Regions from separate parts of the Cohnella abietis genome, predicted to be linked through region 1. Evidence: predicted binding sites of a transcription regulator. Region 1 holds the regulator's gene; the other holds the start of a gene.
What was found. Region 1 encodes CtsR, which represses protease genes until heat stress. Its sites were predicted from a motif close to ATGGTCAATAAAGGTCAAACA; they were not measured.
Positions count from the first base shown of each region.

Region 2: the regulator CtsR is predicted to act here: its motif matches at 3,431-3,451, upstream of clpP (ATP-dependent Clp endopeptidase proteolytic subunit ClpP).

Region 1 is NZ_AP019400.1:6,173,174-6,181,665, reverse strand. It holds gene KCTCHS21_RS27165 (glycosyltransferase family 4 protein) at 1-515, shown strand, start outside; gene KCTCHS21_RS27160 (mannose-1-phosphate guanylyltransferase) at 681-1,718, shown strand; gene KCTCHS21_RS27155 (GDP-mannose 4,6-dehydratase) at 1,718-2,668, shown strand; gene KCTCHS21_RS27150 (glycosyltransferase family protein) at 2,682-3,893, shown strand; gene KCTCHS21_RS27145 (glycosyltransferase) at 3,936-5,042, shown strand; gene KCTCHS21_RS27140 (CtsR family transcriptional regulator) at 5,391-5,852, shown strand; gene KCTCHS21_RS27135 (protein-arginine kinase activator protein McsA) at 5,871-6,383, shown strand; gene KCTCHS21_RS27130 (protein arginine kinase) at 6,400-7,464, shown strand; gene KCTCHS21_RS27125 (ATP-dependent Clp protease ATP-binding subunit) at 7,501-8,492, shown strand, end outside.
Region 2 is NZ_AP019400.1:611,217-619,708, reverse strand. It holds gene KCTCHS21_RS02665 (phosphoglycerate kinase) at 1-437, opposite strand, end outside; gene gap (type I glyceraldehyde-3-phosphate dehydrogenase) at 854-1,864, opposite strand; gene KCTCHS21_RS02655 (sugar-binding transcriptional regulator) at 1,986-3,008, opposite strand; tRNA gene KCTCHS21_RS02650 (tRNA-Arg) at 3,237-3,311, shown strand; gene clpP (ATP-dependent Clp endopeptidase proteolytic subunit ClpP) at 3,506-4,090, shown strand; gene sda (sporulation histidine kinase inhibitor Sda) at 4,730-4,990, shown strand; gene KCTCHS21_RS02635 (SIMPL domain-containing protein) at 5,147-5,908, opposite strand; gene KCTCHS21_RS02630 (HPr family phosphocarrier protein) at 6,027-6,296, opposite strand; gene whiA (DNA-binding protein WhiA) at 6,400-7,335, opposite strand; gene KCTCHS21_RS02620 (gluconeogenesis factor YvcK family protein) at 7,341-8,327, opposite strand; gene rapZ (RNase adapter RapZ) at 8,332-8,492, opposite strand, start outside.

The DNA.
Region 1 (8,492 bases):
ACGTGCACAGCGGATATGAGCCAGCTTACGTGATGTCAGTTATTCGTTCCCATATTCCGGAGAAGCGACTGTTTTCACAAATTTTTATTATTGTTGAGCCATTCGACGAGCAACAGCTGGTCGATCTATATCTAAGCTGTGATGCTTATGTTTCCGTTGACCGTGCGGGCTGGGGGATGCCAGCTATGGAAACGATGGCATTAGGCAAGCCAGCTATCGGACTTAATTGGGGCGGCTATACAGAGTTTATGAATGAGGAAAATAGTATTCTCATTGAGCCAGAGCCGAAGCTCGTTCCGGTCGATCATAGGCTACAGAGCGATAGACCCGAATATTATCTTGGGCATATGTGGGCTGACATTCAACCGATTAAAGTCGGTAATGCCATGAGGGAGCTATACGAGGATAGAGCCAAACGAGAGCGAATAAGCAAGAAAGCAGCATTTGATATCCATTTTGATTTCTCTCCTGCGGTAATCGGTAACCAAATAAAAAAATTACTGTGTATACAGTAATTTGTCCCAACGTAAAGCAGCCGCAAGGCTGCTTTACCCATTTTCAGCGGAGTGGTTAATCGTCCATGCCATCTGGATGGGCAGACCATACAATAAACAGTGCATTTGCAGCAGCCCGCGCCTGCTGAATCTGAATCCGTTGATATAAGCGAAGGGGACTAGAACATGAAAATCGTCATTATGGCAGGCGGAAAAGGAAGCCGGCTATGGCCGAGAAGCGTGGAGGATAGGCCCAAGCAATTTCTCGCTTTGACTTCGGAGGAAACGATGCTTCAGCTCACCTACCGCCGTCTGGTACGGATTGTACCTTCGCGACAGATCTATGTTGTAACAGCGGCCTTGTACCGGGCACTTGTCATGGAGCAGCTTCCAGAGCTAGATGAGGGAAAAATCATCACGGAGCCGGTACAGCGGGATACGGGACCTTGCGTTGCCCTCTCAGCGCTTCATTTTCTCCGTCAGGATGATGATGAGGTACTTGTCATGATGCCCTCGGACCAACATATTCCGAACATTCTCGCACTCTATGAGGCGCTTAGCAAAGCAGAAGCCATTGCAGAGTCTTCTAGATCAATTGTTACACTTGGAATCGTTCCAGCGCGTCCTGAGACGAACTACGGATATATTATGACATCAGAAACAGATAGCATCGAAGGTGCTCGGAAGGTTACGTCATTCGTGGAAAAGCCAGATATGGAAGCGGCCATTAAGCTTGTCCAATTGCCTAATGTTTATTGGAATAGCGGGATTATCGTTTGGAAGCCGTCAACAATCGCACACTCCATGGAGGAGCATCAGCCGGAATTATGGAGCGCTTTAGCCGGGGGAGGAATGGCTCCCGAAACAGAATATGCAGCCCTCCCTAAAATCTCTGTAGATTACGCAATTCTGGAAAAAGCAAATAATCTATTTACCATTCCCTTTCGATATGAGTGGGAGGACCTTGGGAGCTGGGCATCGCTTGAACGAGTAAGGGAAGAGGAAGCCGACGCGAATGGGAATATCGTTCATGGTGTGGTCCACGCTTTGGAGTCCAGTAATAATATTATTTTCGCTGAAGGACGGAAAACAATCGTAATTGGAGCAGACGATTTGATTATTGTATCAACCGCGGAAGGCTTGCTAATCTGTCATAAATCCAAGGAGCCCTTCTTAAAGTCATTCGTTCAGCATGTGGAGCAACAGGGAGGAGGCGTCGGTTAATGAAAGCTCTTGTGACGGGAATATCAGGGTTTGTTGGAAGCCATATGGCAGAATTTCTGCTCCTCAAGGGTGTTGAGGTTGTTGGCACTATTCGAAACCGCAGCCGGATGGACCATATTTCTCATTTACAGCAGGATATTCGCTTAGTAGAGTGCGAGCTTCGCGACCCATTTTCAGTAGAAGCCTTAATTGGTGCCGAGAAGCCAGACCTTATTTTCCACCTTGCCGCCCAAAGCTTCGTACCTACTTCATGGAATTCTCCAATCGATACGATCCATAATAATGTCGCCGGGCAAGTTAATCTGTTCGAAGCGATTCGTCGTTTCGGATTACATTCAAAAATTCAAATTGCTTGTTCAAGCGAGGAGTATGGGCAGGTAAATCCGGGAGAAACGCCGATTAAGGAAACGAATCCTTTACGTCCATTAAGTCCATATGCCATTAGTAAAGTAGCGCAGGATTACTTGGGCTATCAATATCACAAGAGCTATGGTTTGCACGTCATTCGTACAATTACCTTTAATCATACTGGTCCAAGACGCGGGGAAAACTTCGTAACCTCTAATTTCGCTAAGCAGATTGTAGATATCGAGAAGGGGAAAAAGCCGCCTGTAATCTATGTAGGAAATCTAGAGGCGAAGCGGGATTTTACCGACGTACGGGACGTCGTTAGAGGTTATTGGCTAGCCTTGGAAAAGGGTGTCCCCGGAGAGGCATACAATATTGCTTCAGGTACCTGTTATACCATTGCTGAGATGCTAGCAATCTTGCTATCCCACAGTAACGTGGACATTGAGGTGAAGACGGATGCTAGCCGTTTACGCCCTTCTGACGTAGAAATTTTGCTAGGTGACTATCGTAAATTTCATGAGGCGACGGGTTGGAATCCAGAAATTCCATTCGAGCGGACGATGGAGGATTTGCTTCAGTATTGGCGTTCTCAGCCTTAGGGGGAAAGCGGAAATGTTCACAATGTGCACAATTGTCGCTAAAAACTATTTAGCTTTTGCTAGGACGCTTGTTCAGTCTTTTCTGAACCATCATCCTACAGGGAAAGCATATGTGCTGCTAGCGGACGAGAGCGAAGGATTTCTTAATACGCACGAGGAAACATTCGAATGGGTTCATCTTAAGGATATAGGGCTGCCGGAATGGCCCATCATGAGGTTTCAATATAACATTACGGAGTTTAGTACAGCCGTTAAGCCCTTCTTTTTAGATTATTTACTTCGTGTTCGTGGATTAGAGAGCATTGTTTATTTTGACCCCGATATTCTGATTACGCACCGTATGGATGATTTCTATCGTAAGCTACCACAATTCGGTATTGTACTTACCCCTCATATTCTGACCCCTTTGCCTGATGATCATAAAAAACCAGAAGAGGTAGACCTGCTACAATCAGGTGTATATAACCTGGGCTTTATCGCACTGTCTCGCAAGGATGAGACGATGCGAATGCTGCAATGGTGGAAGGAAAGGTTACTCCATCATTGTATTATGGAACCTTCCAAAGGCTATCACGTCGATCAAAGATGGATGGATATGGCGCCCGCTTTGTTCGAAGGTGTTCATATCCATAAGGATCCGACCTATAACGTGGCTTATTGGAATCTCCATGAGCGGCCAGTTGTAAACCGCAATGGACTATATGAGATCAATGGAAAGCCTCTAACCTTCTACCACTTTAGCGGACTAGTAGCTGATCTAAGTAAAGTCTCGCAGCATCAAACCCGGTTTGAGTGGGCTCATATGCCTGATTTACTGGGCTTATTCCGGGAGTATGTTCGGAAGCTATTGCTTAATGGCTATGCAGAGACCGCTCATTGGCGTTATGCCTATAACTATTTCGACAATGGAGTCGCCATTCCGGCGTTCGCACGTATCGTGTACCGCAAGCATGGAGCTCTGCAGGTGTTCGGTAATCCGTTCCTAACGCTCACTTCTATAGGGTTCTATCAATGGTTATTTTCACCGACTAATGTCCAGGCACCCATTCCTCAACTATTAAGGGAGGTCTATGAAACACGAGTGGATCTTCAAAGAACTTTTCCCTATGTCGAAGGGGCAGACAGGATAAATTTAATGAAATGGTCTAAGGATTTTGTACCATTGGAGTACGGGGTAGATCCTATCGTATGGAATCCAGTTTTGGATTCTATGTATTACCGATAGACAACGGTAGGCTGAAAGAGATGAGAATGGATGTGAACAGATGTGAGTAGGGTGTCAGGCATTAACCTGGTCGGCTACGCGCGGTACGAGATGGGGATAGGAGAATCCTGCAGATTGGCTGCAAGAGCGTTGGAATGCTCTGATATTCCTTTTGGAATTTATAATTACTCTGGGGGAAATAGCTCAAGAGATAACGATTTATCGTGGAAGTATAAGGAAATGGATGCTCCTAATTACCCGGTTAACCTATTTCACATCAATGCCGATCAAATGCCTCTAGCTTACGATACGCTTGGCCCGCAGTGGTTTTCCCACAGATATAATATTGGCTATTGGCATTGGGAGCTGCCGGAATTTCCGGATGCTTACTTAGACGGATTTCGTCATTTGGATGAGGTTTGGGTTCCGACTACCTTCATCCAAGAGAGTATAGCTGACAAGTCGCCGATTCCGGTCGTGAAAATTCCGCATGGAATTCAGGTCAATGTGCCGATTAACATGGACAGACAGTCGTTCGGTCTCCCTGAGCGGCGATTTCTGTTCCTTTGCATGTATGATACATTCAGCTATTCAGCACGAAAAAATCCTTACTCTGTGCTGAAGGCTTACCGGGATGCGGTCTTCCGCTTTGGTCTGCCTGCCGGTTTGATTATTAAAATGAATAACCCTCAGCAATCGGAAATAGACAATCTTAATCGAGAATCGAAGGGTTTGCCTAATGTATGGATTGTTGACAGAGTGATGAGCCGAATGGAAGCTAATGCTTTGCTTCAATGTGCCGATTGTTACATTTCCTTGCATAGATCGGAAGGTTTCGGCCTCCCTTTGGCGGAAGCCATGTATCTGGGTAAGCCGGTTATTGGTACTAACTGGTCAGGTAATACTGACTTCATGACATCAGATAATTCTGGTGCTGTCCAATATGAGCTAACTCGAATTGGTCAGCACTTAGGACCTTATGAAGCGCATCAGATTTGGGCGGAGCCGGATGTGGAGCATGCTTCACACCTAATGATGAAAGCTGTTTACAATGACGCCTGGCGTAAGCGTATAGCGAGTAAGGGACAGGAGACAATCCGTACGTCGTTCTCGCCCCAATCAGTGGGAAAGACCATTCGTCAAAGGCTGATTAACCGGGGTATTAGTTAAAATATTGGAGCGGAATCATACGATTGCACAAGGCGTTCCGCTTAGCGGAGTGCCTTTTCTGAATGTCTAAGAGGCTGAATTACTTCTACCGTAAGTAATAAGGGGCTATTTTGCTCATACTTAAAGCTAAAGTCAATTGAATGGTTAAGCTCGTTAGATTAACATCTGCTTCACCAATTTATTCATTGTATAGAAACTTTGCATTTTTTAAAAAGCGGCGTATAATAAAGCTATAGTCAAAGAAAGTCAAAGTCAGAGTTCAGATCCACCCCTGTTTGACGAACCGACCCGAGAGGCATGCCAGTCGGTGCTTTTATTCGGATCGTATCGATGAAAGGAGGTTGGAAGTTGGCGAACATTACCGAACTTATCGAGCTTTATTTGAAGGAAATTTTGCAAAGCAGCTCAGAGGGTTCCATCGAAATTCAAAGAAGCGATTTGGCTGACAAATTTTCCTGTGTTCCTTCGCAGATTAATTATGTCATTAGTACAAGGTTCACTTTGGAAAAGGGCTATTTCGTCGAAAGCAAGCGCGGAGGCGGCGGATATATTCGCATCCAGCAAGTAAATTTACCCTCACTAGAAGCTGTTCAGCGACATATTCAGCAGACGGTCGGAGAACAGATTGACCAGACGACTGCTGAAGGTCTTGTGTATCAGCTTGAGGAAGCTCGATTTATTACAATACGGGAAGCTCATCTTCTCAAAGCAGCCGTGTCACGAGATGTATTGTTGTTAAAGCTGCCGCTTAGGGACGAAATACGTGCCAAGCTGCTTAAAGCAATGTTAATCGCCCTACTCACGAAATGAGGAAAGGAGGTTTGATCGATGCAGTGTCAAGAATGCGACAAACGTCTAGCTACGCTACATTTTACAAAAATCGTTAATGGCGAGAAGACGGAGCTGCATATTTGTGAATCATGCGCTAGGGAGAAGGGGGAGCTTATTCCAGGCACCTCAAGTGGATTTTCCATCCATAATCTGCTTTCCGGGCTGCTCGATTTAGAATCACCAAATCCCAATTCTATGGCCAAACCTCCTGCGGCGAAATGCGATACTTGCGGGTTGACCTATACGCAATTCAGCAAAATTGGTCGCTTCGGCTGCAGCCACTGTTATAAGCAATTCGCGGAGAGGCTTGATCCTCTTCTTAAACGGGTACATGGTAATACGGTCCACGTTGGCAAAGTGCCAAAACGTGCCGGTGGAAGACTGAAGACGAAGCGGGAAATCGATCGTCTGAAGAAGGAAATGCAAGGTCGGATCGAGCGAGAGGATTTCGAATCTGCAGCTGAGCTGCGTGATCGAATTCGTGAGCTTGAGAAAGAAATGAGCTGCTGAAGGGCAGGGAAGACAAATGAGCAAACGGAAATTCGTCAAGCAAGCTCTTAGTCAATGGATGAACGGTGTAGGTCCGGACTCTGACGTCGTCATTAGCAGCCGCGTGCGTATCGCCCGTAATATTCGCAGTCTGCCATTTCCGATGATGTCCGATCCTTCCCAATCCCTCACGGTTATGGAGCAGCTGCTGGGAGTTGCAGAGAATGGAAGGCTCAATGGGTTAGGTAAGGTTGAGCAAGTTCGTTTAACAGAGCTGACTGAGCTTGAGAAGCTGGTTTTAGTGGAGAAGCATCTCATTAGTCCCAGCCTGGCAAATGAATCCCGCAATGGTGCTCTTATTCTGAGCCCTAATGAAGATATTAGCGTTATGATTAACGAAGAGGATCATTTGCGCATTCAATGTTTATGCTCGGGATTTCAAGTACGCGAAGCGTGGGATGCAGCGAGTAAAATCGATGACATCTTTGAAGAGCAGGTTGATTATGCTTTTGATGAGAAACATGGTTATTTAACAAGCTGCCCGACTAATGTAGGCACAGGTATTAGAGCATCTGTGATGATGCACTTGCCAGCGCTCGTCATTACGGGTCAAATCAATCGTATTCTCTCCGCCGTCACTCAGGTAGGTTTAGCTGTAAGAGGATTGTACGGGGAAGGCAGTGAAGCAACAGGAAACCTGTTTCAAGTGTCGAACCAAATTACGTTAGGACAATCCGAGCAAGAAATCATTGAAAATTTATTTCAAGTCGCTCGTCAAATGATCGAACATGAGAAGTCTGCAAGGAGTAAGCTATTAACCGAGTCAAGGACGCGAGTCGAGGATCGGGTGCGTAGATCTTACGGAATTTTGTCTCATGCGATTATTATTGACTCTAAGGAAGCATCTCAGCGTTTATCGGATATGCGCCTTGGTGTTCACTTAGGCTTATTGCCAGAGGTAAATGAACTTGTTTTGAATGAGCTTCTCGTGTCTACCCAGCCAGGATTTCTCCAACAAGCGTTCGGAGAAGCGATGAGTCCTGAGGATAGAGATAGGTCAAGAGCGGAATTAATTCGTTCCCGACTGGTAACTACTTCATAAATGTTTTATTCTTAATTTATAGAGGAGGTATGTCTCATGATGTTTGGAAGATTTACGGAACGTGCGCAGAAGGTATTAGCCTTAGCCCAGGAAGAAGCAGTGCGTTTGGGACATAACAACATCGGTACGGAGCATATCCTGCTTGGATTAATACGGGAAGGCGAAAGCATTGCCGCCAAAGCCCTCATTGCCCTAGGTCTAGGTTTGGAGAAAATTCAAGGTGAAGTGGAATCGCTGATTGGTCGTGGGCAAGAACAGCCTACTAATATCGCCTACACTCCACGCGCTAAAAAAGTAATTGAATTATCTATGGATGAAGCACGTAAGCTTGGCCATACGTACGTAGGCACTGAGCATATTTTACTTGGTCTCATTCGTGAGGGTGAAGGCGTAGCTGCACGTGTGCTTAACAATCTTGGAATAAGCTTGAACAAGGCACGTCAGCAGGTGCTTCAATTGCTTGGTAGCAACGAAAGCGTGTCTCAGAACCATGGCCCTTCCTCTAACGTTAGTACACCGACTTTAGATGGCTTGGCTCGCGATCTGACAGCTAGTGCTCGGGATGGCAATATAGATCCTGTAATTGGCCGTTCGAAGGAAATTGAGCGTGTTATTCAAGTGCTTTCTCGTCGGACGAAGAACAATCCTGTTCTGATTGGGGAACCAGGTGTAGGTAAAACGGCGATTGCCGAAGGCCTTGCACAGAAAATTGTAAATAACGAAATTCCAGAGACGCTTCGCGACAAGCGCGTAATGACTTTGGATATGGGTTCTGTTGTAGCAGGTACGAAGTACCGTGGAGAATTCGAAGATCGCTTGAAAAAAATCATGGACGAAATTCGTCAAGCTGGTAACGTCATTCTATTCATTGATGAGCTTCATACACTGATCGGTGCAGGTGGTGCTGAAGGCGCCATTGACGCCTCTAACATACTGAAGCCTGCTTTAGCACGTGGAGAGCTTCAATGCATCGGAGCAACGACGCTGGACGAGTATCGCAAATATATTGAGAAAGACGCTGCCTTAGA
Region 2 (8,492 bases), 1.5 Mb from region 1:
AATGCGTCGTTCACGAACAAATCAGCCAAGTCAGCGAAAGCTTTGGCCAATTCGGAATCGTTGCTCTCTTCACCTGGGTGGAACCGTACATTTTCAAGCAGCAATACATCGCCATCATTCAGCTCAGCTACTTGAGCCGTTACACTAGCGCCAACAACTTCGTCAGACTTGCTAACTGGCTTACCTAGCAGTTCAGAAAGACGAGCAGCAACAGCAGTCAAACGAAGACCCTCAACGACTTCGCCTTTAGGACGACCTAAGTGACTAGCCAGGATAACCTTTGCGCCATTCTCGATCAAGTACTTGATTGTAGGCAATGTCTCGCGAATACGAGTGTCATCAGTAATAACGCCATTCTCAAGCGGTACGTTAAAGTCAACCCGAACAAATACTTTCTTCCCTGCAACATCGACTTCTCTTACGCTTTTCTTGTTCAAGAGTCAAACCTCCTCGGATGGTCTGTATATCTCCGGGCGCAAAGCTAGGCTCCAGATAAGGGAGCCTAACAAGTGTCCGTACTAATGTATTTGTTTAAGCTCCCCTAGAAGCGCAGTCTTGCGCGGGGGAGCATCGCTCTTCATCATGCTCCCATAAGAAGCGCAGTCTTGCGCAGGGGAGTCTCGCTCTTCCCCAGAGCCCGGAGCGCAGCAAAGCGCGAAACGGGGTCCCCTGCCTGCTCCCTAGGTAAAGCGTAGTCCCGGTTTGCAGAGCAAATCCGGGACGGAGCGATCCTAGCACACTGTAACCCTATCCTCCACCAAAAGCCGCTCTCCCGACAACCAACGGGTGTCCAGAGGGCAGAGCCCTTGGAATCCCCCTTCGGGAAGGGGGACTTAGGGGGATGCGTATTCTCTTATAGACCTTTGCTTGCAATAAAAGCAGCCAAGTCAACAACGCGGTTGGAATAGCCCCACTCGTTGTCATACCAAGAAATAACTTTAACCATGTTGCCTTCTACAACCATTGTGGACAATGAATCGATTGTGGAAGAAGCAGGATCGCCGTTGTAGTCACTAGAAACAAGCGGCTCTTCGGAGTAGTTAAGAATTCCTTTAAGAGGACCGTCAGCAGCAGCTTTCAGAGCCGCGTTAACTTCTTCAACTGTAACATTTACTTTCAACTCAGCAACGAGATCCGTTACGGATACGTTCGGAGTAGGAACACGCATGGACATTCCGTTCAATTTGCCTTTCAATTCAGGCAATACAAGGGAAACAGCCTTAGCAGCACCCGTGGAAGAAGGAATGATGTTCTCAGCAGCTGCACGAGCACGACGCAAATCCTTATGCGGAAGATCAAGAACGCTTTGATCGTTCGTGTAAGAATGGATTGTGTTCATCATGCCTTTAACGATTCCGAATTGGTCATTCAATACTTTAGCGAATGGTGCCAAGCAGTTCGTTGTACAAGAAGCGTTAGAGATAATTGTATGAGCAGATGGATCGTATTTGTCGTTGTTAACGCCCATAACGATAGTGATGTCTTCGTTCGTAGCAGGAGCGGAGATAATAACTTTCTTCGCGCCGCCTTTCAAGTGAAGCTCTGCTTTTTCTTTAGCAGTAAAGATACCTGTAGATTCAACAACGATTTCAGCACCTACAGAAGACCAAGGCAGGTTACCAGGATCACGCTCAGCGAATACTTTAACTGTTCTGCCGTTTACGATAAGTGCGCCTTCGCCCACTTCAACCGTTCCGTCCAATTTGCCGTGAGTTGTATCATATTTGAGAAGGTGAGCAAGCGTGTTAACGTCAGTCAGGTCGTTGATCGCAACGATCTCTACATTCGGGTTGCCTAGAGATGCGCGGAATACGTTACGTCCAATACGTCCAAATCCGTTAATACCAACTTTTACTACTGCCATGATTGGTTTCCTCCTTGGAATAACTATCTTTTTTTTGATCTATATATCAGGCGCCGTAAGCGCCGAGATCACTATTAAATAGGATTACCCTATTACAGCTGTTAAAACTTAATGTAACCAATTATACATGTCGTAAAGCTTCTATAGCTCCAGCTTCATCCGTAACAAGTATATCGTCATGCCCAAACCTCATAACTGATGCGATCGCTTCGCCCTTGCTTTTCCCGCCTGCGATGCCGATGACAATACCCGCAGCTTCAATGTCCTCCAGACGCAAGCCAGCTGTTGCCATTCGATGTACGACTTTGCCGTTACGATCAAAATAGTAACCAAAGGCTTCCGCAAGTGCTCCATCTTTTACAAGCTCATCCATAGTCTCATTATTGAGCTTACGGCGTCTTGCCATAGTTGCAGCATCACCAATGCCATGTACGACAATCCTTGCACCGCGTATCATGTCGACCACTTCACTTACATTAGGGTCCTGCATGATCGTCTTATATGCTTCCTCACTTAGATGATCGGGTACGTGGAGCATACGATATCGTGCTCCTGTACGCTTAGCTAACTCCGAGGCAATTGTATTTGCCTGATAGTCAACACTTTCACCCAAGCCGCCCCTAGCAGGTACGAACCAGTTTTCCTTCAGCTGTGATGGCATTGCGAATTGCGCTGCCATGCGAGCCATCGTAGAACCACCCATTACCGCAACGACATCCCCTGGCGAAAGACTATCCCGTAGCACTCGGCTTCCAGCCATTCCGAGCTCCATTTTAATATGGTCGGAAGTGTCTGAGTCGCCTGCTACAATAATAACCTTATTTAATCCGAACGCTGCACGTACCTTTTCTTCTAAATCCGATAGCCCGAACAATTCCTTAACGATCGGCTCCATATCTTCTACAAGCTGGCGTCCGCTATCGCTAAGTGTCATACCCGCCGTTGCTGTATCTAACAGCCCTTGTGCACGTAGAACCTCAAGCTCTGTTCGTAGCACCCGCTCCGTCATATCGACGCTAGAAGCAAGCGTGCGACGACCAATTGTACCCGTCATGTATACCCGGTGCAGAATTTGGTACCTTTTTTCCATCACCTGCAGAAGATCAGGGAGTAGCTTCTTCTGAATCTCAACGATTTCCCGCATTCTCTCCGTGTATCCTCCTGAGACCGAATGGCTTTAAGCGGTAGCAAGCTCACTACTTAGTTGGACGTAAATCGTCCCGCCACCCCTTTTTAAGTCCCACCTTCATTTTAACGAATTTTCCTCATAGTTGCAAGACCTCCCGTACACGAAATTATCAAATATAAGAGCCCGTTTTCTCTTGCTTTTTAACACCGTATCACATATAATAACTCTTGCTGTACTAAACGAGCGCCCGTGGTCCAACGGATATGACGCAGCCCTCCGAAGGCTGAGATTGAGGTTCGATTCCTCACGGGCGCGCCAAATTTTATTTCTCCAACCAATAGCATACAGCACAACCGACCGTTCCATACGGTCGGTTTTTTTGATTCTCGGCCCCTTATATGCGGTTTATCACTACCTATAAGTTTCCTTCAAAAGCCTCTTTGACTTTCTTTGACTTTTACCTGCAGATTCGCTATGATTATAAAACCAAAACATGAGGAGGGACGTCAAACATGAGTTTTGTGCCTATGGTTGTCGAGCAAACCAACAGAGGAGAACGGGCGTACGACATCTATTCCCGCTTACTCAAAGATCGAATCGTATTTTTAGGTACTCAGGTGAATGACGTGGTTGCCAACTCTATCATCGCCCAGCTGCTGTTCCTAGCAGCCGAAGATCCAGAAAAAGACATCCACCTCTACATTAACAGCCCCGGCGGCTCCATCACTTCCGGTATGGCCATTTACGATACCATGCAGTTCATCAAACCAGATGTTTCTACAATCTGTGTCGGTATGGCCGCATCAATGGGAGCATTCCTGCTTGCAGCAGGCGCCAAAGGCAAGCGCTTCGCACTTCCTAATAGTGAAGTGATGATTCACCAGCCACTTGGTGGTGCAGAAGGTCAAGCCAGTGACATTGAAATTCGGGCTCGACGGATTCTGAAGCTAAGAGATAAATTGAATGGCATTCTGTCAGAACGTACAGGTCAGCCTTTGGAACGTATTGAGAAGGATACAGACCGCGACAATTTCATGGAAGCAGAAGTTGCCCAGCAGTATGGCCTCATCGACAAAGTAATCGACAAGGTCGTTTAAACTCACATCTTATTAGAGTAAACCTTAAAGAAGCCACTCGTAAGTTCACTTATGGGCGGCTTCTTTTCGTATTATTATGGTTCTTTCGGAAAAATCCCCAGAATCCTCGATCCTTAGTAGCCCTCAGTGCGTTATTTCTAGAAAAGTCCCAGAATCCTCGATCCTTAGTAGCCCTCAGTGCGTTATTCCAAGATAAGTCCCAGAATCCTCAACTTTTAGTAGCCCTCAGTGCGTTATTTCTAGAAAAGTCCCAGAATCCTCGATCCTTAGTAGCCCTCAGTGCGTTATTCCTAGAAAAGTCCCAGAATCCTCGATCCTTAGTAGCCCTCAGTGCGTTATTCCTAGAAAAGTCCCAGAATCCTCGACTCTTAGTAGCCCTCAGTGCGTTATTTCTAGGATGGCCCCCCCCTTTTGCGGTATAAGATATAAATTTCACCAAAAATTTTTGCCTCAAGAAAACTTAGCCACAAGACAACCCTGATTTAACACAACTTAATGCATGTGTCAACATAAATTCAAAACTTTGAATACCCTCTCTGCTAGGCGGACAATCCATGGTAAACTGTTTTATGAGGTTATACCAATTACCTCCAATTCTAGTTATCTCTTAGGAACTCTGGAAGAGAGGGAGGGATCTTTATGCCTGAACGGTCCTATCCGTACCTTGTGACCAATACAAATGAAGACAACGCGCCTTATCGAAACATCAATGAAGGCCACATCGACATGGTGGCTGCACGCAGATTAAGTGATAAAGCGTCATTGCTACGCCCATTGAAAGACGAACACCTTCTTGAGGTTTATAGGGAAGCCAAGAAAATGAACTTATCCGATGAATTCATTGAATTATTGGAAGAGGCACTCTCCATTCGCCAAATAAGTCATTACAAGGAAGCATAATCAAACTACTGCGCCCCTTAATCGTCACCGCCCTCCTCATAGGTTGGCGGTTTTTATTTTTCCATCCCTCACTTGCAGCTGATCTTTAATGAACACAAAGAAGAGGCGAAGGAACAAGTCCCCGCCTCTTCTCCAATCATATCGCACATAAATCAACTACTTCATTTCGTATTGCACGGTTACATTCGCGCGGATCTCAATCTGTCCCGTTTGCACGGATGTGGATGAGCCACCAAGCATATCACTCATCTGCGCCTTAGCTGCTTCCATCCCATACACAATCGGGATGTTAGAAACATCTCCCTGTACAACATTAAGTACCCCTTTTAATTTGCGGTTGGAAGAGGCTGCAAGTACATTTGCTTTTTTCGAAGCATTAGCCATTGCTTTCTTAAGCGCCTCTAGCTCATATTGGTCATTCTTCTCCGTGCCGAATTGTACACCATCCAATCGATTAGCGCCCGATGCCGTTAGAGCATCGAGTAGCTTACCGATTTCTGTAATCTTACGGTACGTCACTTGAACGGAGTGAACTGCAACATAACCCTTCAGCACACGCCCTTCCTTCTCTGTGTAATCATAGTCCGGCTGAACGCCAAAGCCTGTTGTTTTGACATCCTTCTTATCGATTGAGAACTTCTCGTATAACGTCTTCTCTACTGCAGCGAACTTATCCGCATTCGCTTGCTGGGCTTCCAAAGCCTTCGATCCCTGAGATTCAACTGCCAAGCTCAAATAAGCGACATCTGGCTCTACCTTAATTGTCCCCGTTGCTCCTACAGTGATCGTATAGGCCGCCGATGTTACCGCAGGTACAGACTGTGCTGAAACGATATCGCCACCCCCTCTAACCAATCCAACAGATCCAATTACTACAGCAGCAGCAACTACTAGCACCTTCAAATGATGTCGTCCCATTACTCTCATTTCTCCTTTTTTTCCCGTTTACCATCTAACGCATTAGACCATCCAAATGTTTCAACGGATGCTATTAAATGCAAAAAGCCCCCTTGCGGGAGCTTTGCATAATTGGTACTTATTGGTTCTCCAGCTCTTCTTTGCTTACAAGCTGCACTAAAGCGGTTACAGCTTGCTCTGCGTCGGAACCTTCCGCGCTGATCGCTACTTCCGTACCGGAGCTGATCGCTAGGCTCATAATACCCATGATGCTTTTCGCGTTTACTTTTTTCTCATCCTTCTCCACGAAGACGTCTGAGGAGAATTTATTGGCTTCCTGCACGAATAGTGCCGCCGGTCTGGCGTGAAGACCCGTTTTAAGCCGAACTACCACCGGCTGTCTCGTCATGGACCGGATACCCCCTGTCTTTATTTCGTCCCGCTAATCGGGACCCCCGTGCTATAGTTTCTTTACTATTATAACATTGATATGAACAAATACGCCATACGGATTATGCTCCGCCATTCCGGATTTTTTCTGCCCACTCATCAAGCTTCCTAAGTCGGTGGTTTACGCCCGATTTACTAACCTGTCCTTTAAGCAAATCTCCGACTTCCTTTAAGTTAATATCCGGATGCTGGAGCCTTACCTCAGCTACCTCGCGTAGCTTATCAGGCAAATTATTTAAGCCCACTTCCTTGGACAGAAGCTTGATGTTGTCTATTTGTCTAACTGCCGCACCAATCGTTTTGTTAAGATTAGCCGTCTCGCAATTGACAATCCGATTAACTGAATTACGCATATCCCGCATGATACGAACATCCTCGAATTTGAACAAGGCTTGGTGCGCCCCGATAAGACTTAGAAATTCGATGATCTTTTCGCCTTCTTTAATGTAAAGAATAAAGCCTTTCTTACGTTCGATAAATCTTGCGTTCAGATGAAACTTATTAGCAAGATCTACTAACGCCTGGCAATGCTCCTCATACATCGAAGAAATTTCCAAGTGATACGAGGAGCCTTCTGGATTGTTTACCGAACCGCCTGCTAAGAACGCCCCGCGTAAATAAGCTTTTTTACAGCATGATTTCCGGACTAAATCCTTATCTATGCTTGGATGGAAGAGAAATCCTTCTGAAACGATGGATAGATCGTTCAGAATAGCTTCCGCACCTGCAGGTACACGCACGACATACACATTGTTTTTCTTAAGCCTCATTTTCTTACGAACTAACAATTCCGTCACTACGTTAAAATGTCGCTTCAGAAGGGTGTACATCCGGCGTGAAATTGCGGCATTCTCGGTGGCGATATCCAGGACGACCCGTTTATTGGTCAACGAGATCGTGCCATTCATCCTGATCAAAGCGGATAGCTCTGCCTTTTCACAGCAGCTATCGTTTTCAATCAGTGTTAATTCCTTTTTCGTTAGCGCCGCAAATGACATGCCTTTCACCCCTTTCGCAACATCCAATCCTCAACCAGATGGTAAATATGATTACTTAATTTTGCAGCATCATGCCGTAAATAGGTTCGGAACAGCACAAGTGTATCTGCAATAACCTTGTATCCACGGCTCGTTACTTCTTCCAAATCCAAATGCACAGCAGTTGAACCCTTCTCTGCATAAAGCTCTTGTACTTGCGGAGGAATCTCTCCATCATTCACGATAACGTAATCGAATAGATGGTGGCCAATATGCGCATGAACAGCAGCTAGATGGTCGCTAACGGAATAATTGTCCGTTTCTCCCGGCTGCGTCATTACATTACACACGAATAGCTTAACCGCATTCGATTGAATGATTGCTTCCGCTAGCTTAGGTACGATCAAGTTGGGGAGTATACTCGTGTATAAGCTACCAGGCCCAATAAGAATCGCATCTGCTTCTTGAAGAGCCTGAACGGCTTCAGGAAGCGCCTCTACGTCAGCTGGCTCAAGAAATACTTTACGAATAGCCAAGCCTGATTTCGGAATCCGAGATTCCCCGACGACAATTGATCCGTCTTCCATCTCGGCCTTTAGTACAATCGCTTGATTCGCCGCCGGCAGTACGCGCCCCCGAACAGCAAATATTCGACTAAGCTCGGTTATTCCCGTTACGAAATCCCCGGTTATGTCTGTCATCGCAGCAAGTATAAGATTGCCAAGACTATGTCCAGCTAACCCCGTCCCGTTCGAGAACCTATACTTGAGAACCTCCGCTAATAAAGGCTCCGTATCCGATAGAGCAGACAACACGTTCCTGATGTCCCCAGGAGGAGGGATTTGTAGCTCTTCCCGCAAAATACCAGAGCTTCCTCCATCATCTGCAACCGTTACAATAGCCGTAATATCTAGCGGCTTCTGCTTTAATCCGCGCAGCATGACAGATAGCCCCGTACCACCACCAATGACGACAATCCGCGGTTTACGGGCGAGATTCAGCTTATCCTTCATAGCCTCACCTCAGCTCCTGCCGATCGCGATCGGAATCGCGGTGGCTCACTCGTACCAACTCAGTATCGCTTGAGCCTAGCCTACGACCTAAGTATTCCGCCAAAGCTACTGAACGATGCTTTCCTCCGGTACACCCAATTCCAATAACGACCTGGCTTTTACCTT